3 regions of the Arthrobacter sp. AD-310 genome follow, and region 3 is predicted to be linked to each of the others. Evidence: riboswitches for the same ligand, from Rfam matches in the RefSeq annotation. Region 3 holds a riboswitch; each other region holds the start of a gene.
The links. A riboswitch is a leader RNA that binds a small molecule or an ion and turns the genes downstream of it on or off. The one in region 3 is predicted to bind cyclic di-AMP.
Positions count from the first base shown of each region.

Region 1: it holds a riboswitch for cyclic di-AMP, as region 3 does, so the genes downstream of both, ACYQ1Z_RS09780 (aggregation-promoting factor C-terminal-like domain-containing protein) here and ACYQ1Z_RS07120 (glycoside hydrolase family 16 protein) in region 3, are expected to answer to the same signal.
Region 2: it holds a riboswitch for cyclic di-AMP, as region 3 does, so the genes downstream of both, ACYQ1Z_RS05115 (C40 family peptidase) here and ACYQ1Z_RS07120 (glycoside hydrolase family 16 protein) in region 3, are expected to answer to the same signal.

Region 1 covers NZ_BAAHNO010000013.1:72,702-79,834, forward strand. Annotated here, with positions in the region: gene ACYQ1Z_RS09770 (response regulator transcription factor) at 404-1,144, shown strand; gene ACYQ1Z_RS09775 (HAMP domain-containing sensor histidine kinase) at 1,151-2,653, shown strand; cyclic di-AMP (ydaO/yuaA leader) riboswitch at 2,773-2,933, shown strand; gene ACYQ1Z_RS09780 (aggregation-promoting factor C-terminal-like domain-containing protein) at 2,939-3,643, shown strand; gene ACYQ1Z_RS09785 (VOC family protein) at 3,682-4,050, opposite strand; gene upp (uracil phosphoribosyltransferase) at 4,096-4,731, opposite strand; gene ACYQ1Z_RS09795 (phosphatase PAP2 family protein) at 4,753-5,556, opposite strand; gene ACYQ1Z_RS09800 (nucleoside deaminase) at 5,680-6,183, shown strand; gene ACYQ1Z_RS09805 (glycosyltransferase family 4 protein) at 6,255-7,133, opposite strand, start outside.
Region 2 covers NZ_BAAHNO010000008.1:51,002-58,134, forward strand. Annotated here, with positions in the region: gene ACYQ1Z_RS05095 (DUF3027 domain-containing protein) at 1-453, shown strand, start outside; gene serC (phosphoserine transaminase) at 550-1,680, opposite strand; gene ACYQ1Z_RS05105 (metal-dependent transcriptional regulator) at 1,963-2,658, shown strand; cyclic di-AMP (ydaO/yuaA leader) riboswitch at 2,809-3,019, shown strand; gene ACYQ1Z_RS05110 (M23 family metallopeptidase) at 3,030-3,854, shown strand; cyclic di-AMP (ydaO/yuaA leader) riboswitch at 3,983-4,161, shown strand; gene ACYQ1Z_RS05115 (C40 family peptidase) at 4,232-4,909, shown strand; gene ACYQ1Z_RS05120 (NlpC/P60 family protein) at 5,070-5,831, shown strand; gene ACYQ1Z_RS05125 (HNH endonuclease) at 6,056-6,556, shown strand; gene mobA (molybdenum cofactor guanylyltransferase) at 6,619-7,133, shown strand, end outside.
Region 3 covers NZ_BAAHNO010000010.1:100,434-107,566, reverse strand. Annotated here, with positions in the region: gene ACYQ1Z_RS07130 (lipopolysaccharide biosynthesis protein) at 1-66, opposite strand, end outside; gene ACYQ1Z_RS07125 (glycosyltransferase family 4 protein) at 63-809, opposite strand; gene ACYQ1Z_RS07120 (glycoside hydrolase family 16 protein) at 1,356-2,450, opposite strand; cyclic di-AMP (ydaO/yuaA leader) riboswitch at 2,455-2,635, opposite strand; gene ACYQ1Z_RS07115 (metallophosphoesterase) at 2,801-3,763, opposite strand; gene ACYQ1Z_RS07110 (hypothetical protein) at 3,849-5,849, opposite strand; gene ACYQ1Z_RS07105 (helix-turn-helix transcriptional regulator) at 6,052-7,133, opposite strand, start outside.

The DNA of each region.
Region 1 (7,133 bases), on a different contig from region 3:
AAATGCTCTATTGTGGCGCAGATCACGATTCTGGCGGACCCCAAAGAATAACGCTCGTTATCCGAGCAGCCGGCCCGATAACGGCGTTTGGCGAAATATAGTTCGACAGGCGCGGGCAAAAGGACGCTTTTATTCAACTGAGTGCGGAATGCCAAAATCGCTCCTCAAGCCCGACGCCCCTGTCCAGCCCGATGCGCTCCGGGGAAAAGATTTTTCCCGTCCGAACGTCCGGAAATGAGCCCGGGACTACCCTGCCCTCCTGCTAGAGGGTGCCAGGCGGGTGCCCGCGCGACCAAGCTGCCGGTTCGCTGCAGGACCTTGCCCAGCTGGCTACGCTGGCATTCACAGCCTGCGCACAGGAAAGCCAAAGCCGGGCTACACCCACCGATCGGAGAGTTGTCCCATGGCCACTTCGCACTCCATGACCAACAACCTTCCCAAGCTGTCCCACCCGGACGGCTCCCCCATCCGTGCCCTTGTGGTCGATGACGAGCCCAGCTTGTCCGAACTGATGAGCATGGGCCTGCGGATGGCTGGATGGTCCGTCGCCGTGGCCGCGGACGGCCCCGAGGCCGTGAAGCTCGCAAAGGACTTCCGCCCGGACGTGCTGGTGCTGGACGTGATGCTTCCGGGGTTCGACGGCGTCGAACTGCTGGGCAGGATCCGCGCCTTTGCTCCCGAGGTGCCCGCGCTCTTCCTCACCGCGAAGGATGCCGTCCAGGACCGGATCGTGGGGCTGGCCGCCGGGGGCGACGACTACGTCACCAAGCCGTTCAGCATGGAGGAGGTCATTCTCCGGCTGCACCGCCTGGTGCAGCGTTCCGGGGTCGCAGCCATGGACACCGCCGAACTGGTCGTTGGCGATCTTGTCCTCAACGTCGACACGCGCGAAGTCACGCGGGCCGGGGAGGACGTCCAGCTCACCGCCACACAGTTCGAACTGCTCCGCTACCTTATGGAAAACCCTAAGCGCGTCATCAGCAAGGCGCAGATCCTGGACAGGGTATGGGACTACGACTTCGGCGGGCAGGCCAACATCGTGGAGCTCTACATTTCCTACCTGCGCAAGAAGATCGACGCCGTCCACCCGCCCATGATCCATACCGTGCGTGGCGCCGGTTATGTGATCAAGCCCGCGGAGTAGGCTGTCATGCCCTTCCCCCAGGCTCCGGCCCAGCATTCCCGGAGCTGGCTCAAGCCCGCCACCTGGCACCTGCGGACCAGGCTGATCCTGCTCGCGATGGCGCTGCTGATCGCCATTTGCGGCGCCGTCGGGGTGGCCAGCTATGTATCTATGGACGCGTTCCTCACTCGCCAGCTGGATGACCAGCTGAGCCAGGCCGCCGAACGGGCCAACGATCCCGGCCGCCCTCCAATGGGCGGTTTCAACGGCCGCGACCCCCTGGACGCCCGAGGACAGAGCGTGGGCACGGTCAATGCCCGGATCGTGAACGGCCAGGTGAACAGCGGCGGCTTCCTCGCCTCGGATACCAGCCGGTCGGCGCTGTCCGCCGACGACAAAAAGGTTTTGCTCGCACTCGCCACCGATGCCCGGCCCGTGGACCGGAAGCTGTCCAACGGCGCGTACCGGCTTGTAGCCGTGCAAACGGACTTCGGCGACGTCCTGGTCACCGGCCTCCCGCTCGCCGGCAAGCAAAGCACCCTCGCTTCCCTGGTCTGGACCTTCGTTTTTGTATCGCTGGGCGGCCTGCTGCTGATCGGCCTCGTGGGAACGGTACTGATCCGGCGCACCATGAAGCCGCTCGAACAGCTGTCCGCGGTTGCCACCCGCGTGTCGCAACTGCCCCTCGACGCCGGTGAGGTCGCGCTGGCGGTCCGCGTGCCGCCGTCGAACGCCAACCCGGGCACCGAAGTGGGCAGCGTGGGCCACGCACTGAACCTGATGCTGGACAACGTGGCGAACGCGCTGCAGGCGCGGCAGAAGAGTGAGACCAAGGTGCGTCAATTCGTGGCCGACGCATCGCACGAGCTGCGGACACCGCTAACGGCCATCCGCGGCTACACGGAGCTGATGCGGATGACGGAGCGATTCACCCCCGACGGGCAAAAATCCCTGGCCAGGGTGCAGAGCCAGTCGGAGCGGATGACCGCGCTGGTGGAGGACCTCCTGCTGCTGGCACGGCTGGACGAGGGCCAGCCGCTGAAGCTCAGCGAAGTGGACCTCACGCAGCTGGTGGTCGAAAGCGTCAGCGACGAGAAGGTCATGGCCCCCGGGCACACGTGGCGGCTGGAACTGCCGGACGGGCCCGTGCTGGTCAAGGGCGATGCGTCCCAGCTGCGCCAGGTGCTCATGAACCTGCTGTCGAACGCGCGGAAGCATACCGCCGCCGGCACCACTGTGGTGACGGGAGTTGGCACCTCGCCGGAGGGCACGGCGGTAGTCACGGTAACGGACGACGGCGGCGGCATCCCGGCAGAGTTTGTCGACCACGCGTTCTCCCGCTTTGCCCGCGCAGACGCCGCCAGGAAAGGTACGGAAGACGCGGAAGGTGCGGGCGCCGCCGAGGGCACCAGTGGTCTCGGCCTGTCTATTGTGCAATCCATTGTGGAGGCTCACGGAGGCCGGGTAACGGTGTCATCACGGCCCGGCTGCACGCAGTTCACAGTTCAACTGCCTTCCTTCGATGTTTAGGCAAACCGACGCGCCGTCATTCGTGATGTCCGTTACCTAAATGTGACTTAAGCAGCGCCTTCCTGTACCGTCGATTGGGTGCGGTTCCCGTTCGGGCCGCGTATCCGGATGACGCCAAGCTCTGCCACTTCCCGGATTCCGTTTGATCCAAGGCAGAGGCGGGGGACCCACCGTCCCGGGCATCGATTGCCCTAGGGGTTAAGCCAGCACGTGTCTGTTCCGTGCGGCCGGATGCCCTCATCCGAACCCGACAGCTAACTCCGCAGGTGTGAGAGGCGATCAATCATGTTCAAATTCCCGGTACAGCCGCGCGCAAAACACGAGTCGGACAGCAATACACAGCGTCCCGCGGGCAGGAAGTTCACCTTTGGCCAGCGTGCCGCCGTCCTCACCGCAGGCGCCGCCCTGCTGGTGGGCGGAGTGGGTGCCGCAGGACAGGCCACCGGTACGCTGGCCCCCTCAGCGTCAACCACCGCGGCGCCCGCAGATTCCGATGCCAGCATGAGCATCGAAAAGAGCGAGATCCGGTCCAACCCGGCCGAGTCCCCTGCACCGGCTCCGATCAACGTGGTTCCGCAGGCCGCCGAGCCGGCCCCTGCGCCCGCCCCCGAGCCGGCTCCCGCTCCGGAACCCGCGCCCGCGCCCGAGCCGGCACCCGAGCCCGCTCCCGTCGTCGCGGTCAACGACCCTGCCGGCGCGCAGGCCTACGCCGCCGGCCAGCTGGCTTCCTACGGCTGGGGCCAGGACCAGATGCAGTGCCTGGTGACCCTGTGGGACAAGGAGTCCGACTGGACCACCACGGCCACCAACCCGAGCAGCGGCGCCTACGGCATCGTCCAGTCCCTGCCCGCCGAAAAGATGGCCAGCGCCGGCGCGGACTACCTCACCAACTACCGCACGCAGATCAACTGGGGCCTGAACTACATCAAGGAGCGCTACCAGTCTCCGTGCGGCGCCCTGAACTTCCACCTGGGCAACAACTGGTACTAAACCAGCCCTGAGCAGGACCCACTGCATCCCCGGCCGCCTCAGCGTCCGGGGATGTACTGCACCGCCCACCGGTTGCCGTCCGGATCGGCGAAATAGACGAAGTGGCCCCAGGCCTGGATGTCCACGTCGCTGACTTCCACACCGTTGTTCTTCAGGTGGTCGTGGGCCGCCTGGATGTCGCTGACCACCAACTGGAGGTTTGAGCCGGTGCCGGGAGGCGCGTCGGTGAGCCCTTCGCCGATGCAGATGGAACAGGCTGAGCCGGGCGGCGTCAGCTGTACAAAGCGGATGCCGTCGGAGGGCCGCTCATCAAAATCGGGATTGAAGCCGACCTTGTTGACGTAGAAATCCTTGGCGCGGTCCACGTCGGACACGGGGACAAACACAAGTTCCAGTTTCCAGTCCATGGGCACAGGCTAGCCAACGGCCCGGGCAGCGGAAAGGGTTGTGTCCTAGCCAGCGATGCCGTAAAGGCGGTCCCCCGCGTCCCCGAGGCCGGGAACGATGTAGGACTTCTCGTTCAGTTTCTCGTCGATGGAGGCCAGGACGATGGTCACGTTGGCGCCGGAGAGTTCCTCTTCCAGCTTGGCGAGGCCTTCCGGCGCGGCCAGCAGGCAGATGCAGGTGACGTCCGAGGCGCCGCGCTTGAAGAGGAACTTTATGGCTTCGCGCAGGGTTCCGCCGGTGGCCAGCATCGGGTCCAGCACAAAGATCTGCCGGCCGGTGAGGTCCTCGGGGAGGCGCTCGGCGTACGTGATGATGTCCAGGGTTTCCTCGTCCCGGGCCATCCCCAGGAAGCCGACTTCGGCCGTGGGCACCAGCTTGGTCATGCCTTCCAGCATGCCCAGGCCTGCGCGGAGGATGGGAACGACGAGCGGGGTGGGCTTGGTGAACGCGGTGCCCACGGTGGTGCTGACGGGCGTCTCGATGGTCACCGGTTCGGTGCGGACGTCCCGGGTTGCCTCGTAGGCCAGGAGCGTCACCAGCTCCTCCGTGAGCTGCCGGAACACGGGCGACGGGGTGTTCTTGTCCCGCAGGACGGTGAGCTTATGGGCGACGAGCGGGTGGTCCACAACGAGAGTGCGCATTGGTAAAAACTATCACCCGCGCTATTCCTTTCCGTGACCCGGGCTCCGGCCCGTGCTGCGCTCAGGACCCTGCCCGGCGGTCCGGTCAGTGTCGCGCCCGGAACTCCGGTTTGTGCCGGCGTCGTGATGGATGGCGTCCGCCACAACATCGCGCACCACGGGGTGCTCAAAGGTGGGTGCCGGGCCCGCGTGCTCCCTGCGCCTGATGAGATGGAACAGCCGGTGGGCCAGGATGACCATGGACACCCAGGCCAGTCCGAGGAACCAGCCGGCCATCACGTCCGTGAGCCAGTGGTGGCCCAGGAACACGCGGCTCAGGCCCATGGCGACAATGAAGATGGTTCCCGCCGTGATCGCCGTGATCCGTACCCAGAGCAGCTGGAACTGAAGGCAGATGATGTAGACCAGGACGCCAATCACCACGGTCGTGTTCAGTGTGTGGCCGCTGGGAAACGACGGGGTGGATTCATACGGCGGAACCGCTTCCGAGTGGTCCGGGCGGGTCCTGCCCACCAGCCGCTTGCCCACTGTGGTGGCGGTGGTGGATACCGCCGCGGCCCCGGCCACCAGGACGATAGGCCGCCAGGTCCGGCTCAGGAACGTCAGCCACGCTGTGAGGATGCTCGCCAGGATGGGCATTCCGACGCCGCCGCCCACGTTCGTGAAGCCGGTGACGAAGGCATCCGTTTCGGGATTCCGCAGCGTCTGAGCGTATTCCAGGGCGGGAATATCAAGGCTCGCCAGCCCTTCGTCGTCCACCACGTTGGAGTACACCTCGGCACCGAGCAACGCCATGGCCACAACCAGCGACCCACCAATAATCATGGTCAGCCACAACGCGGCATACGGCTTGATCCATCTGTCCACACGGTCACGGACGGTGCTCACTGTGCCTCCCGGCGCTGGTCGTCACGGGCTTTGGGTATCCTCCGAAACTATCATTGAGCCATGGTCTCCGCTGGAAAATTCAACACATGGATGGGGTTCGCCCTCGCCGAAGCCCGGCGTGCCCTCGATACGGAGGATGTTCCGATCGGCGCCGTGGTGTTGGGCCCCGACGGCGATGTACTCGGTTCAGGGCGCAACCAGCGTGAAGAGCTTGGTGACCCCACGGCGCACGCTGAGGTGGTGGCCATCCGGCAGGCGGCAGAACGGCTGCGTGAACTGGCCGCCGTGAATGGCGGGAAGGCGGACGGCTGGCGCCTGTCCGATTGCACCCTGGTGGTCACCCTGGAACCTTGCGCGATGTGCGCGGGGGCGATTGTCCTCGCCCGGATTCCGCGGGTGGTCTTCGGAGCCTGGGACGAAAAGGCCGGCGCCGCAGGCTCTGTGTTCGACGTCCTGCGGGAACGCCGACTCAATCACTGGGTGGAGGTCTATCCGGGAATTCGGGAGGCGGAGTGCGCGGCGCTGCTTCGCGATTTCTTTGCCGGGCACCGGAGCCGCCTGTAGCAGCACATGCCGGAACGGTGCTGACTGCCCTGGTACTGACTGCCTTGGTGCTGCCCCCAGGGTTGAGCCCGTTACGGGGAACCTGACGCCTTCAGTGCGTCCAGGACGGTCGCCGCCATCCGGTCCCAGCCCGGCAGCCTTCCCCGTGCTTCCGCCGCAGCGGTCCTCCACTCCCGACGGGTGCCTGGGTCCTCCAGCCAACGCCGCAGGACCTGTGCCAGCCGTCGTGGGTTCTCCTTGTCCCCTGCCGCCAGCGGCACCACTGCGCCCGGAAGCCGGGGCCCGCCGTCGTCCGCTGTGAGCATGGCCAGCCCCAGCGCTTCCACCGCCCCCGTTCCCTCCCGCACTACCACGGGAATGCCGCGTGCCAGGGACTCGGTGACAACCATGCCAAACGCCTCGGCTTCGGACACCAGGAGGCTGAGGTCTGCGGCGTGCCACTCGGTTTCGAGGGGGTTGCCTGTGAGCTCGCCTGCGAGCTCCACCCGGCCTTCCAGCCGGTGCCGGCTGATGGCGGCACGCACGTCCATCGCGTAGTCGCTGTCCGCCTGGTCCGTGCCCACCAGCGCAGCAGTCCACTCCAGGTCCTTGACCATGGCCAACGCTTCGACGGTGAGCAACTGGTCCTTGTTCGGCAGGAGTGCCGCGACAACGATGATCCGGGGTGGACGGGAACCGGCTGCGGCAGGCGCGGGATCGACCCCCGGGAGGGCAACATGGACCCGGGCAAGCCCGTGCCGCTCCTTCAGGACCGCGGCCGTGCTGCTGCTGGTGCCGATGACACCGGAGGCCGCGCGCATGGCCCGGGCTTCACGCGCCACCGCCTCGGCTCCATATGTTTCGGGAACCACCATGTGGGCAAGGACCCAGGTGGTGCGGCCAGCCCTCGCGGCGTACTCGAGTTCGCCTGGGGCGCCAACGGCGACCAGCCCGTCCACGATGACCACGGC
Region 2 (7,133 bases), on a different contig from region 3:
GTGACGCACCTGTTTGAGTCCAAGCTGCCAGGCTACGTCGGCTGGCAGTGGTTTGCGGTCCTGACCCGGAACTCCCGCTCCAAGGTGGTAACCGTCAGCGAGCTGGGCCTGCTGCCCTCCGAAGACTCGATCCTGGCGCCCGAGTGGGTGCCGTGGGCCGAACGGGTACGGCCGGAGGACGAGCAGCAGCAGGACGAGCAGCAGCAGGACGAGGAAGCCCTGCAGGAAGCCGGCGGGGAAGACACGGCGCAGGAACACGCTGTGCAGGAAGACACGGCGCGGGAAGACACGGCGCGGGACGACACAGTGCAGGACGACACAGTGCAGGACGACACAGTGCAGGACGAGACAGTCACGGGCTCCGACGCCGCGGACGCCGACTTCTCCGAGGCAGCCCAGGACAAACCGTCCGGGGACGACGACGGCGCGGACCGGGATTCCGACGTCGCGTAAGCGCCGATAGACAAAGAGCGCCTACACAAACGGCGCCGGCCGGGCAGGACCCGGGCGGCGCCGTCGTGCTTTAAGTGCAGGCGGCCTGCCTGCCGGCTACTTGCGCAGTTCGCCCACGACGTAGTCGATGCTGGCCAGCAGCGCGGTGATGTCGTCCGGCTCGATAGCCACGAACGTGGCGATGCGCAGCTGGTTGCGGCCCAGCTTCCGGTAGGGCTCGGTGTCCACGATGCCGTTGGCGCGCAGGACCTTGGCCACGACGGCGGCGTCCACCGATTCGTCGAAGTCCACCGTGGCGATGACGTTGGAGCGCTCGTCCGGGTTGGTGACGAACGGTGTAGCGAATTCGGAAGCCTCGGCCCACTGGTAGACACGGCCGGCGGAGTCCGCCGTCCGGGCAGCCGCGAAGTCGAGGCCGCCGTTGGAGTTCAGCCACTGCACCTGCGCGTCCAGGGTCACCAGCGTGGACAGCGACGGCGTGTTGTAGGTCTGGTTCAGGCGCGAGTTATCGATGGCGGTCTGGAGGTCGAGGAAGTCGGGGATCCAGCGGCCGCTTGCCTTAATCCGGGCCGCGCGCTCCAGGGCGGCGGGGGAGAAGAGGCCCAGCCAGAGGCCGCCGTCCGACGCGAAGTTCTTCTGCGGGGCGAAGTAGTAGACGTCGCTCTCGGCCACGTCGACGTCCAGCCCGCCCGCGGCCGACGTTGCGTCGATCAGGACCAGTGATCCCTCGTCCGCGCCTGCAACCCGCTTCACCGGGGCGGAAACACCTGTGGAGGTTTCGTTCTGCGGCCAGGCGTACACGTCCACGCCTGCTTCGGCCGAAGCTGCCGGGCGGGTGCCGGGCTCGGACTTGATGATGGAGGAGGCGTCCAGGAAGGGGGCCTTGTTAGTGGCGGCGGCGAACTTGGAGCCGAACTCGCCGAAGGAGAGGTGCTGGGCCTTCTTCTCCACGAGGCCGAAGCTGGCGACATCCCAGAATGCCGTCGAGCCGCCGACGCCAAGGACCACTTCATAACCTTCCGGCGCACGGAAGAACCGGCTCAGGCCGTCGCGGACCGAACCAACGAGGTTCTTGACCGGGGCCTGCCGGTGCGAGGTGCCGAGGATGTTCTTTGCTGCGGCGGACAGCGCATCGATCTGCTCCTGCCGAACCTTGGAGGGACCGGCGCCGAACCGTCCGTCCTTGGGGAGGAGGTCGGCGGGAATAGTGATGCTGGGTTCGCTCACAGGGGCTCCAATTTCGGCGTGGACACGGCTTCGGTCCGGACGGGTGGATGGTCGCTGGCAGGCAGCCTGGGTGGACTGCATCTGGGCCGTTCCCATTCTGCCTGAACAGCCCATTCGGCGGGAACCGGAACCGTCAAAGTCCAGCCCGTGAGACGCCTCCAGTAGGCCTCTTCAACTATTCGGACTAAGTCAAAATAGGCTAAGCTAGCCAACGGACTACGTCGCGGTGAACGGCGATACGGTGGGACAACGCAAGGTACTGCGCTCGAGGAGCTGAGCTGGATGACGGATCTGATCGACACTACGGAGATGTACCTTCGGACCATTTTGGAACTCGAAGAAGAGAACATCGTTGCCCTCCGGGCCCGTATTGCTGAACGGCTGCGCCACTCCGGTCCCACGGTGTCCCAGACCATTGGCCGGATGGAACGTGACGGCCTGGTTGTGGTGTCCGGGGACCGGCATCTGGAACTTACCGAAGTCGGCCGCAAGCGGGCCACGGAAGTGATGCGGAAGCACCGCCTTGCGGAACGGCTGCTGGCAGACGTCATCGGGCTGGATTGGGCCTACGTCCACGACGAAGCCTGCCGGTGGGAGCACGTGATGAGTGAGCGTGTGGAACGGCGCATCTATGAACTGCTGGACCACCCCACCGAATCCCCCTACGGCAACCCCATCCCAGGCCTCGCGGCGCTGGGTGGTGAGGCTGCTGCGGCCGTCGCGGAAACGGCGGTGAGCCTCCTGGAGGCCATGAAGTCATATGGCACCGCCTCTGTGGTGACCGTCAGCCGGTTGGCAGAGCCCATCCAGGTGGAACCTGAACTGCTGGCGCAGCTCGATGAAGGCGGCATCCGGCCCGGCGCCGCTGTAACGCTCGAGCGCGTGGGTGACTATATTTCCGTCCGCGTGCCCGGCATCGAGGGCGCCCTCGAACTGCCGCCCGAAGTGGCCGCCCACGTCTTCGTTACCGTCCGCTAGCGAGCGACGCCCGCAACCCGGGAATACTCCATTTGATGGCGGTTACGCAAAGATAACGGAATTGTTACTTTAGGGATTAAGCCTCTATAGTTGAAGCAAGCGTTGATACTAAAGCGTTACCTGTTCCGGAGCCGAGCTCTGCCAGCGGAACAGGTGCACGAGTCACTACTGGCAGAGGCGGGGGAACCACAAGCGGCAGCGGGGGACTGCCTTGGGGTGAAGTCCGACAGCAGCAAGCCTCTTCCAGTGTAGGAATCCTCCGGGAATCTCTCTGTGCCGAAGCTTGCCTGCTCCGGACCGGGTCTTTGATCTCTCTGACCCGAATCCGACAGCTAACTTCGCAGGCTTTCAGAGAGGAATCCTTCTTGTCCATGCAGACCTCCAGGGGGCGCCGCCGCGCGGCCGGCCCCGCTCCGGCCCCGCGCGTGGCCGAAGTTACTCACACGGAGCGCCCCCGCGATCTCCACCGTGATGCGCGGCGCCGTCGGGGTCCGTTCCGGCAGATCACCGAGTTCGCCTCTGCAAGCGGCATCGGCCAGAAGGCCGGGATCGCTTTGGCCGCCACCGGCATGGTGCTTACAGTGACTGTTCCTGCCACCAGTCCCGTGATGGCCACGGACGCCTCCGGAAGCACGCCTGTTGCCGCGTCCGCCGTCACGCCGCAGCAGCCGGCCATTTCCGCTGAAGCCGGCGCCCAGATCGACTTCAGCCGCTCAGCGGTCGTGACGCAGGCCGACCCTGACGGCAAGCTCAAGCAGCTCCTGAGTGCCCAGTCCGCGGGCGCCGTCTCCCGCGCCGCATCGGTCGGAAGCCTTGGTGCGCCGCTGGCCAGCATGGTTACCGCATCGCCTTTCGGTTACCGCGTCAGCCCCATCACGGGCGGCTCCGGCGACTTCCACCGCGGCCAGGACTACGTGGCGCAGTGCGGCACCTCCGTGCTCGCCGCCGCCACCGGCACCGTGACCTTTGTGGGCTGGCACCAGTTCGGCGGCGGCAACCGTGTGGTGATTGACCACGGAAACGGCCTGGAGACCACGTACAACCACCTTTCGTCCTTCAGTGTGACTGAGGGCCAGACGGTCTCCAGGGGCGACGTGGTGGCTTTGAGTGGCACCACCGGGGCTTCGACTGGCTGCCACCTGCACTTCGAGGTGCAGGTCAACGGCGAAGTGGTCGATCCGACGGGCTGGCTGTAGTCAAATGAGGGCAAACTCCCAGTTCGTTGTGACCCGCCGTGACCTGAATGTGACATTCACGCGAAACTGCTGTACCGTCTAACTCGCGTCAACTTTTCCGAAGTTGACGCTCTTGTGCGGATTGCCTAACTCTGCCACCGCTCAAGGTCCGTTCGCATTTCATCGTCTGGCAGGGGCGGGGGAACCAAATTTGGTCTTCGTCATGAAGGCCTTGGGGTTAAGTCGCAAAGCTTCCATGGAAGCAGCGCGGCCGGGTGACTCCCATCCGAATCCGACAGCTCACCTCGCAGGCATTGGGAGAGGCTACCTTCGTGTCTTCACGCCATAGTTCTGCGCGCCACCGTGCGCAACCGGTTCGTACCAACCCCCTGGACGCTGTGTCCAAGGCTGTTAGTGCCAACGCCGGGACAGTAGGTCGCCAGGCTGCAGTTGTTGCTGCTGCTTCGGGACTGGTCCTGGGTATGGGCCTGCCGGCCAACGCTGCGGACACCACTGCCGGTGTCTCCGCGTCCGCCGAGTCCGGCTCGGCGCAGACCGCCCTTGCGGTCACCGCCGCCCCCACCGCCACGGTCTCCTTCGAGCGTCCCGTGGTCACCACCGTTGCAGCTCCCGTCGTTGAGCGCGTGACTCCCCAGTCCACCTCGGACGACGACGACGCGGACAACGCCACCACGGCCACGGCAGCAGCCGAAAAGGTTGCCGCGGCAGCCTCCTCGGCCGCCACCTCCGGCCTGGCAGCCATTGCCTACACCGGCATTGGCAGCCCCTACGTCTGGGGCGGCACCAGCCCCGTGAGCGGCTGGGACTGCTCCGGCTTCACCCAGTGGGTCTACGCCCAGGCCGGCATCAGCATTCCCCGCGTCAACGCATGGACCGCCATGACCCCCACCTCCACCCCCCAGCCGGGTGACCTGGTGATGCAGAACGGTGGCGCACACGTCGGTATCTACGTAGGCAACGGCATGATGGTCAGCGCGCTCAACCCCTCCCAGGGCACCCTGCTCCACTCCGTAGCTGCAACCGGAACCTCCTCCTTCTACACCCTCGCAGGCTAATCAGTTCCCGGGGCTTCGGCCCCCGGAACTTTTTCTTTGCCCGCGCATCCGCCAAATCACTAATCCCCGTTCGGGACGCGCCGACGTACCCCCAAGATGCCGGCGCGTCCAACACCCTTGTGCGGCCCACAGGCCCCGAGGAATTCGAAAGAGAGAAAAGATGACTACTCGTGCTACCGCACGGCACCGCGCCGAGGTCACCAAAACCAACTCGATCGCCATCATCGCCAAGGCTGTTGGCGACAACGCCGGCGGCGTCGGACGCCAGGCAGCGGTCATTGCCGCAGCCTCCGGCCTGGTCCTGACCAGCGGCATTGCAGCCAACGCGGCTGACGCCAACATCCAGCGTGACTCGGCACCGGCCTCGGCCCTTGAGGTCGAGTCCGCGATCGAAGCCCCGATTTCCGCAGCCTCCACCATCGCGATCACCTTTGAGAAGCCGGCAGTCACCACCTCCCCGGCTCCTGTCGTTGAGGAAGAACCCGTGGTTGAGGAAGCCGCTCCGGCTCCGGTTGCCGAGGCTCCTGCTGCCCCCAAGGTCACGGCCACCGTCTCCGCCGCCTCTGCCCCCGCCGCGCCGGCCGCTTCCGCAAGCGGCAAGGGTGCGGCCATCCTGTCCGCCGCCTACGCCCAGCTGGGCGTTATGCAGGACTGCACCATGCTGGTCACCAACTCGCTGGCCGCCGTCGGAATCAACTTCCACGACTGGCCTGCCGGCTACCTGTCCCTCGGCCGCACGGTCAGCGCTGCCGAAGCGCAGCCCGGCGACCTGATCTACTACGCCGACGGCGGCGCCGGCGTAGCGCACATCGCTGTCTACGCGGGCAACGGCCAGGCCGTCCACGGCGGCTACAACGGCAACCAGACCGTTGTGTTCAGCGCCAACGTTGGCTCCGGCCCGGTCTTCATCCGCGTCAGCTAATAGCGGCGCCGCCCGGAACGCTTCGCCGACCGGACTCCGTTCAAGGACCCCTGCCCACGCGGCAGGGGTCCTTGCCCTTTAAAAGGGACCAACTCGTTTTGCAGCGAAATTAGCTGATAGCGCACTTCTTTGTTTACTCTTGTGGTGTCGATCCATAGCCCGAACATGCCGAGGGCAGCCGGCCCTCGTGCCCCTGACGGGTGCGGCCGTGAAGAGGTACGTGCATGCGCACTCTCGTTCTGAATGCTGGATATGAACCGCTGGCGGTTGTGACTTTCCGCCGGGCGCTGGTGCTTGTGCTCACGGGCAAGGCAAGCGTGGTGGCCGAAGGGGACGACCCCGTGGTGGGCCCGCAGGAGATATTGGGCCGGCCTTCGGTGATCCTTCTCAACCGCTACATCCGGCCGAGGTACAACCAGGCAACCGCTGTCAGCCGGCGCGGTGTCCTGCGGCGGGACGGGCACAAATGTGCTTACTGCGGGAAAGCCGCGCACACAATCGACCATGTCCACCCAAAATCACGCGGCGGGGCCGATTCCTGGGAGAACCTCGTGGCAGCCTGCCTCCGCTGCAACAACGTCAAGGGTGATCACACTCCCGCGGAAATGGGCTGGAAGCTGCGGTTCGTCCCCGAACCGCCGCACGGCACCATGTGGCAGATCAAGGAACTGGAAAAGCCGACCCCGGCATGGGACCCGTTCCTGCTCCCTGAACGCGCAGCCTGATTCCCTTCGGTGTGATCTTGCGGGGGTGCGCGGCAGAGCCGGCTGGTGGCTAGGCTGGAACCGTGAAAGTCGAAGTGCCGGAGTTTGACGCCCTGATCCTGGCGGGAGGACGTTCGTCACGCCTGGGGGGCGTGCCCAAACAGCATCTGGTGTTCGGCGGTTCAACGCTGCTCCAACGGTCCCTGTCCGCCGCTGCAGGAGCGCGCAAGGTGGTGGTCGTGGGGCCCGATTCCGGGCCCCTGCCGGACGGGGTGGCGACCTGCCGCGAGCAGCCCGAATTCGCCGGACCCGCAGCAGCGATTGCCGCCGGACTCGAGGCCCTGTCGGAGGGCGGGGCCGGCAGCGGTTATACCCTGGTGCTGGCCTGCGACATGCCGCTGGTAGCGGACGCTGTCAGGACCTTGTCCCTTGCCCTGGCCGCGGAGGCGGACAAACCGGAAGCGCTCCTGGCCAGCGCGGACGACGGCAGCCCGGAGGGTCGGATCCAGCCACTCGTCGGCTTTTATCGCACGAGTGGGTTAAGAAGCGCCGTGCAGAAACTCGAGGGCAACGGAAACCTGGTCAACGCTTCGGTGCG
Region 3 (7,133 bases):
GAAGGCAAGACCTTGCCACATCGCGCCGCTTGCTCCTGCCCGCGCAAGGTCTCCGCCTGGTGTCATGGGGTTTTGCCTTCTTTCAGGTGCCAGTCGTTCACCGCCAAGTGAATTTGATCCAGATAATCTGCAGCAGTTTGCGTCCACGTCCGGACTTCAGAACCGGTATCGGACATGAGCCTCGGCGGGCCGCCGTTCAGATGGTTTACGACCTGGTCTACGAATTGTGTCGGGTCCTTTTCGATAGTTAGCAAAGGATGCGGAGCCTGTTCACGGGCGGCGACAGGTGTCGCCACAACGGGCACATTTGCAGCCAAGGCTTCCCGGACGGAATTCCGTATGCCGACGCCGTGCTCGTCTGGGAAGACCGCCACATCCGAACCATTGAATACGTCCATCACGGAGGGGACATTAGCCAGGACTTCAACCTGATCAGCAGACAGCGCAAGAACTGAGTCCGCAGGTTGGCGACCCGCAACAACGAATTTCGCATCGGGAACGTGCTCCCAGACCATTGGTGCAATTTTTTTGACCAGCACATGAGCACTGTCGATATTGGGACCATAATTGAGGCTCCCCACGAAGCAAACCACCGGAGAGTTCCGTTTCCCCCGGTAACGAGGCGCAGACTCTGCTCCATTGGCAACGCTGGTCACGGGCCGCGCCAGCTTCTTGCTCCACGCGGCAGCGTCTCCTGCACCGACGGTCAACAGCCGCGCACGGGCCGGGAGGCGTCGTTCTGCCCGCAGAGCCAGATACGCCCTGACTTTATATGCTGGCATCAACTTTCCTGCGATGGCAGTATCCATGGCCGCCCGGATAGACCAAGGATCAACAGTCTGCAGGACCAGAGGACCCCAAACATAGTGGGAGAGAAACAGCGCGTGGGGCCCGTGGATCAGCGTAGCGTCCTGTTGCAGGGACAATGCTGCCACTAATTCTCGGGCACGCCTCGTCGATCGTTCTTGCCGCCCTAGTCCGTTCACGCCTAGGCCTGAACGGAGTGCAGCTAGCGTCCTGCTTCGTCGAGGGACAACATGCACAGAGTTGCAGCGTGATCGAACTTCATCCGGCACCGTCACGGGCCCGGAGAATGTCAGCAATGTTACCGTCACGTCAGCAGGTAGGTGACGCAAAACCTCGAAGGGGATGAGAGAGCTTCCATCACCCAGCACAGGATCTCGGTTAGGGACACTTTCTGTTATGTACAGAAGCTTCATTGCAAGAGTTTACTAAATGATGGGAAGAACCGGATGGGCCGCCGGCTTGTTTTTTGAAAGTGAGAAACTGCCAAAAATGGACGGCGGCGGGATATGCCGCCGCCGTCCAGGTGAGCCCATTATAAGGGAGGAAAATCACTGCCAAGCGCGAACGTAGTCGACCTGTACCTCCGAGGCTGGCCCATAAACTGGATTAGTAGACGCTGCCCCAACGTTGAGGACAATATACTGCGGCGCGTTGCCATCGTCCGTGGGATAGGACTTGACTTTAACCCCATCAAAGTACACGTCGGATGAGGTTGCCGTACGGTGCAAGCCGAAAGTGTGGAATTGGTTCGCCCAGTCACCCGGAACTGTGCCCTGGTTATGCGTACCGGAACCTGAGTGGTAATTCACGGTCATTTTAGCCTTGAGGACTTCTGCGATGTCATTTTCCCCAGTCGTAGGCCATGACTGCCCGGTCGACCAGAACGCAGGCCAGTTGTACAGCCCGTTAGCGTCACCGGGGAACTTGATGCGGGCCTCCACGTAACCAGTGGTGAATTGATAGCCACTGCCCGCCCCGCCCTTGGGATTGCTGGAAACGAGGGCGCCGGAAGTGGACGAGGCCAGCGTCAGTGCGAGATTGCCATCCTTGATTGCGACATTGCTCGGGCTGGTGCTGACTTTGTTCATCTCACCACATGTGGGGGAGAACCAGCAGTCGGACCACTTGGTCGTATCGAGGGAACTTCCATTGAATTCGTCATTGAAGGTCATAACCCATCCGCCTGGAACTCCGGTAGGCATCGGGGTAGAAGTCGATGCCAGATTCGCCAGGGGGGCCGAAGCCGGTGCCAGCGTGGACTCCAGTGTTGTTTCCGGAAGTGGTGGCTCGCTGGCCGCCGGAACAGGGGCAGGGGCGGCGTCGGGTTCCACCGTCGCCTCTGTAGTAGGTTCCAGTGGGGCAGTTGCCTGGAGGAGCTGGTCGCGATGCATGTGCGATGCAACGGGCTGCTGCTTTGCGGAGTTGGTTACCCGTTCAACATTCAGAGCTTCGGTGTTTGCTGAGAGCCCCAAAGTGGCGGCGCCTAATAGGGCAACAAAGGCAGTCGTGGCCAGGCGCACCGTGAGTGGGCGTTTGAGAACCCCGGTGTAACGGTGAGGTTCGGAATGAATACGGGTCGAATTAACCGGTTCTTCCATGGACTGATGCGCTTTTGTGCGCGGCTGATCCGTAGATGCAGACATGAGTAGTGCCTCTCGTCGCCTGCGGGGTTAGCTGTCGGGTTCGGATGAGAGCATCCGGCCACTCATGAGGTTTGCCGTGACTTCACCCCGAGGGCAGGCAGAACCATGCCCGGGACACGTGGGTCCCCCGCCTCTGCCAGGAGTCTCGGGATCCCGTAAGTGGCAGAGTTAGGCGTCTTGCGGGATTGGGCCGGCTGGGGCAGCCCCAGAGGTAGACCGTACCGGAGACGCAGCGCTAAGTCACAATCCAGTAACAGGCATCACGGGCATTGCCGAGTCATGAAGGATCTGGCGCGATGGTGTGCTATCGCCCACTGGCAGGGTGCGCGGCGGCCAAAGAAGGCGCTATCTCACCTTTCGATACGGAATGAATCTTGAAACTCGTATCCGCGGGAAGGAATAAAGTCCACTCTCATGTGGGTGCTATCCAAGACCACGTGGGCGGTACCCTTAGCCGGGCTGTAGTTGGCGCCTGACCATGCGGCGAAGTAGGGCTTCTCAGCGTCTTCCGTGTTGATGTCCCTCAAGCTCTGACCTCCGACACCATTGGTGACGAAGACGGTTCCGTTGCCTTGGTTCACACTGCTGTCCGAATCAGTCACGCACTTCGGATTGACTTCCTGCACGAAGAGATAAGGACATCCGTCGCCGTATCCAATCTGGAAAGTGCGCTGATAGACGTGCTCGTGTCCTGTGAGTACAAGGTCAACACTTTTCCTAACGAGCAGGTTTAGGAATGCTTGGCCGGCATCACACCCATAGTGTCCTATGCTGAAGCACATATTGTGCATACCGACTATCGTCCAGGGAATTTTCGCTTCTCTGGCTGTATCAATAGCGGCTTCGGTCCATAGGTAAGATGCGCTGCCCTTGGAATAGTCCGTTCTACCGTCGGGAAATTCCAAACCCGGCGAGACCATGATCAGCCGAACTATCGGATTCTCGTCCGGGACGTCTACGTACCATTGCTTACCGTAGTCTCCTTGCAATCCTTGAAGCCGATTCGGAAGACATTCCACGTAATTGCTTATGTAGCCGTCGGGACCATTGCTCTCATGGTTGCCAGCCACAAGCAGAGTGGGAATTTCTGGCCCCAGCAGTTGTTGTACTAAATCGCAGAATTTCTGCTCGGCACCTTGCTCATAGGACAGGTCACCCAAGATGATGTTGAAGTCGGGTGCAAGCTCTCGTACTTTGTTCAAAACCCCCTTGGCGCCGCTGCCAAGTCCCACATCACCGGCTGCAGTGAAGTGGACGGTAGGCCCATCATCTGCAAGTTGGGGTGTAACCTCATCGCAACCGGTCATTCCCATGGCGCATAACAGAGTCAAAATGCTGATACAAGCACGTCTTTTCCCACGCGGCTTTGGTTGTGCCTTGTTCAAGATTCAGCAAGCCTTAACCGGATGGTCGCAATGCCGTTTGCCAGGCCCCCGCTGCTTTGGCCCCGGAAAATGTCCAGGTGGCTGCGCCGCTGGCGCCCGCGGATGTCTGGACTTTGTCGGCCTGTTCGGCGATTTGTCCACCCGCCGCCTCCCAGCGCTCTGCCCATCCTGTCGGGGGAGATGCCGCAGGAGTTGAGCTGTCGAACCCAACGCCACCGATAAGGAGGGCACCGTTGCTGGCCGTTGTTACTCCTGGCAACGTGATACTTGTCGCCGTGTAGCTGGTGTCCACGCGGGTAGCCACCATGCTGTCAATCGGACTTGATGTGCTCGCTCCGCGATAAGCAGTCATCCCGCCACCCCATTTCACAGCAGTGCTGGTAGACCAGGTATAAGAGGCGCCCTCAGCCGTTCCTGCCACCCGGTAGTAGACAAAGATCCGCGCTCCGTTTCCGATGGTAAGACCGTTTACAAGTGGCGTCCATCCGGCGGGAGCACTGCTAACCGACGGGGTTAAATCGGCAGTAAAGGCGGCGACCAACAAATCACCGGCGGTCGTACCCGCCGGTTTTGCGAGGGTGATCGGAGCAGCCGTACCGGAATAGCTGCTCGCCGTCCCCACCACGCTAATGCTTCCCGAAGGGGAAGGGGTTGGGGTAGGTGTCGGTGAGGGACTGGGGGCGGGCGCCGACCCCAGGGACCGGTCCGAGAACCAGTAGCGTTTGGTGACGTTGTTGCTCGCCAGGATCACGACACCGGTGCTGGAGTTAAGGCTCTGCTTGGTTGTTGTTACGTCATTGATGTTTGGGGATGCTCCGTCTTGGATGACGGGAGTTCCGCGGCCGCTGCCAAACACGGGGTTGTCCATGGACGCGGTCTTTTCGTAGATACTTCCCGCTACGCCCGAGTATGCGCATCCCGAAACGGATGTGGAAGGCGCAGTGTGAAACGCTCTGACCACGTTATTCGTGGTGTCCAGCACGACCTGGGGGCGGGAAACGCAATCAGCAACGGTTGCAATCGTTGACTTTGTGAAAGCACCGGTTCCGGGGCGGAAGACAAGCAACTGAAGTTGTGGCAGCGTCTTGTCCGTGTACGTGTCATTTAGGCTCGTCTTCAAAGCAGCATAGACTCGTCCGGCGGAATCAGCGAGAAGGGCTTTGAGATTCAAATGGTCATCCGCTTGGCCCTTTCCTTGAACAGCGGGCTGGACCTTCCATGAAGACGCCGCGGTCGGGGACGTTCCGTCGGTGCGCGTTGCCCAATAAACGGTGCCCGCGGGATTATCACTCCACATCACCCCGATCTTGTTGCTCCCGAAGGAAACGACGGCAGAAATGTCATCTGGCGCAGGATTCGGGTCCGCCACGGGCAGAACAAATGGCGTGTTCCAACTTGTTCCGCCGGGAGTGGACACGTTCACATAAACGGCGTTCGTGTAGCCCGAGGTCGCGTTTCCGGAAACCTGCGTCCAAGTGGCCCAGATTGCGCCCGTAGTGTCCTTGTCAATCGTCATCGATTCGCTGCTGTTATTGGTGATAGTAGTAGGAAAACCAGGGTCCAGGGTGTATTTGCCTGAGGAATAACTGTAGCGATAAAGCTTGGCCGGCTGCCCTGGAATGGACGGCTTGGGCGTCCCGTCCCCGGACACGGTCACTACATGCGAAGCGATGTATAGCTTGTTGCCGTCCCACAGGGTGTCAGCCAAAGTGTTACTCCGGCTGTCATTGAGGACGCCGGTGTCCACCCAGGTCCTGGTTGCCCTGTCGAGGCGGAAAATATGCCAGCCACTTCCTGTCGCCCACATGTCGGCCCACCAGGAACCATCGTTCCACCAGAGTTTGCTTTGCGGTTTATCTGAGGTGGGAGGGTTGACCACCCCTGAATAGCCGATGCTCTGATAGCCGTAATTCTCTGCGGCTCGGGCACTGCCAAGAGCGGTAAAGAGGCTGGTAAGGAGAATGACAGCCAAAATGATGGATTGAGCAACACGAGCTGTGGCGGGTCGGGACATGTCCAGCGTCCTTTATCAGCAGATACTGAAGGCACCCAGCAGTGCCGGACGTCCGTTTCTTGAACGTCAAGATGCAGGCAAATTTAGTCCTGGTTCTCATACCCCCGCAATAGGGACTTTTCGAAACCCTTCCAATAGGGAGTTAGGGGTAGCGGCGTACCGCGTGAACCGCGCCCGGCTGGGTCCGAACTGTCACTATCCTTTACACCGCGGGAAGAACGTACGGTTCGGCGGCCGGGTTTACCTTGCCCGCGGCCAGCGCCGTCAGTTGCGCGCGGGACTCCACACCCAGCTTCCTGTAAATGGCGGTCAGGCGCACCTCCACCGTCCGCACCGATACGTAGAGCGTTGCCGCGATCTCCTTGTTCCGCATGCCCCGGGCCACCATTTTGGCCAGGGCACGCTCATGGTCGGCAAGCAGCAGCAGTGCAGGGTTGCCGCGTTGACCGGCCGGCTCCGCCCGTTCTTCCAGCAGAAGTCCCGTGACGTGGTGTGTCCAGCCATCCGCGCCGGCCTCCTCGAACATCACCCTGGCGCGCATCAGGGCGGAGCGGGCGTCACGTATCCGGCCCAGCGCGGCCAGCCGTTCGGCGTAGCAGAGCAGCGTCCGCCCGCGTTCCAGCACGGATTCCCGACCGTTCCTGCCTTCCAGCGCCCGGCTGAACAGCTGCAGTGACTGCTCGCCGTCCGCCAGCATGGCGCGGCTCCTCGCCACGACAGCCAGCAGCCAGGGTGAACCCAGCCCCACCGAGCGGCTTTCGAGGCGCAGCAGTGCCTGGCCCGCTTCACGGTGCCTGCCGAGCCGGACGAGGACTTCCACCAGGTCCCCCTCGCACCGGAGCAGGGCGGGACTGCCCAGGCACGCGCCGACTTCCGCAGCGCGGCACAGCTGCGCCAGGGCCGCCGCCAAATCCCCGCGCAACAGGGCGGACTGGCCCCGGCAGGCAGCAAGCTGTGCGGTGATGGCGGGGTGGGTCTCCCCTGCGAAGCGCTGTGCCTCCGCGGCGCAGGCCTGGGCCAGTGCTTCATCTCCAAGGGCATGGGCACGCCAGACCCACAAGACGTGGCGCATTCCCCTGAGGTACTTGTTCTGCGGCTCGTTCTGGTCAATTTCGTCGATCCGGGCCACCGCAGAGCGCACATTCCCGGCCCGGATGTCGTTGTCCGCCGCCAGGAGCGCAGCGGCTTCCCGCCAGACCTTGTCGCCGGCGCCGCTGGAGCTGAGCACGGTGCTAAAAGCCTCCTGCGCCTGGCCGTAATGTTCGGCGTAGCTCAGGGCGCGTC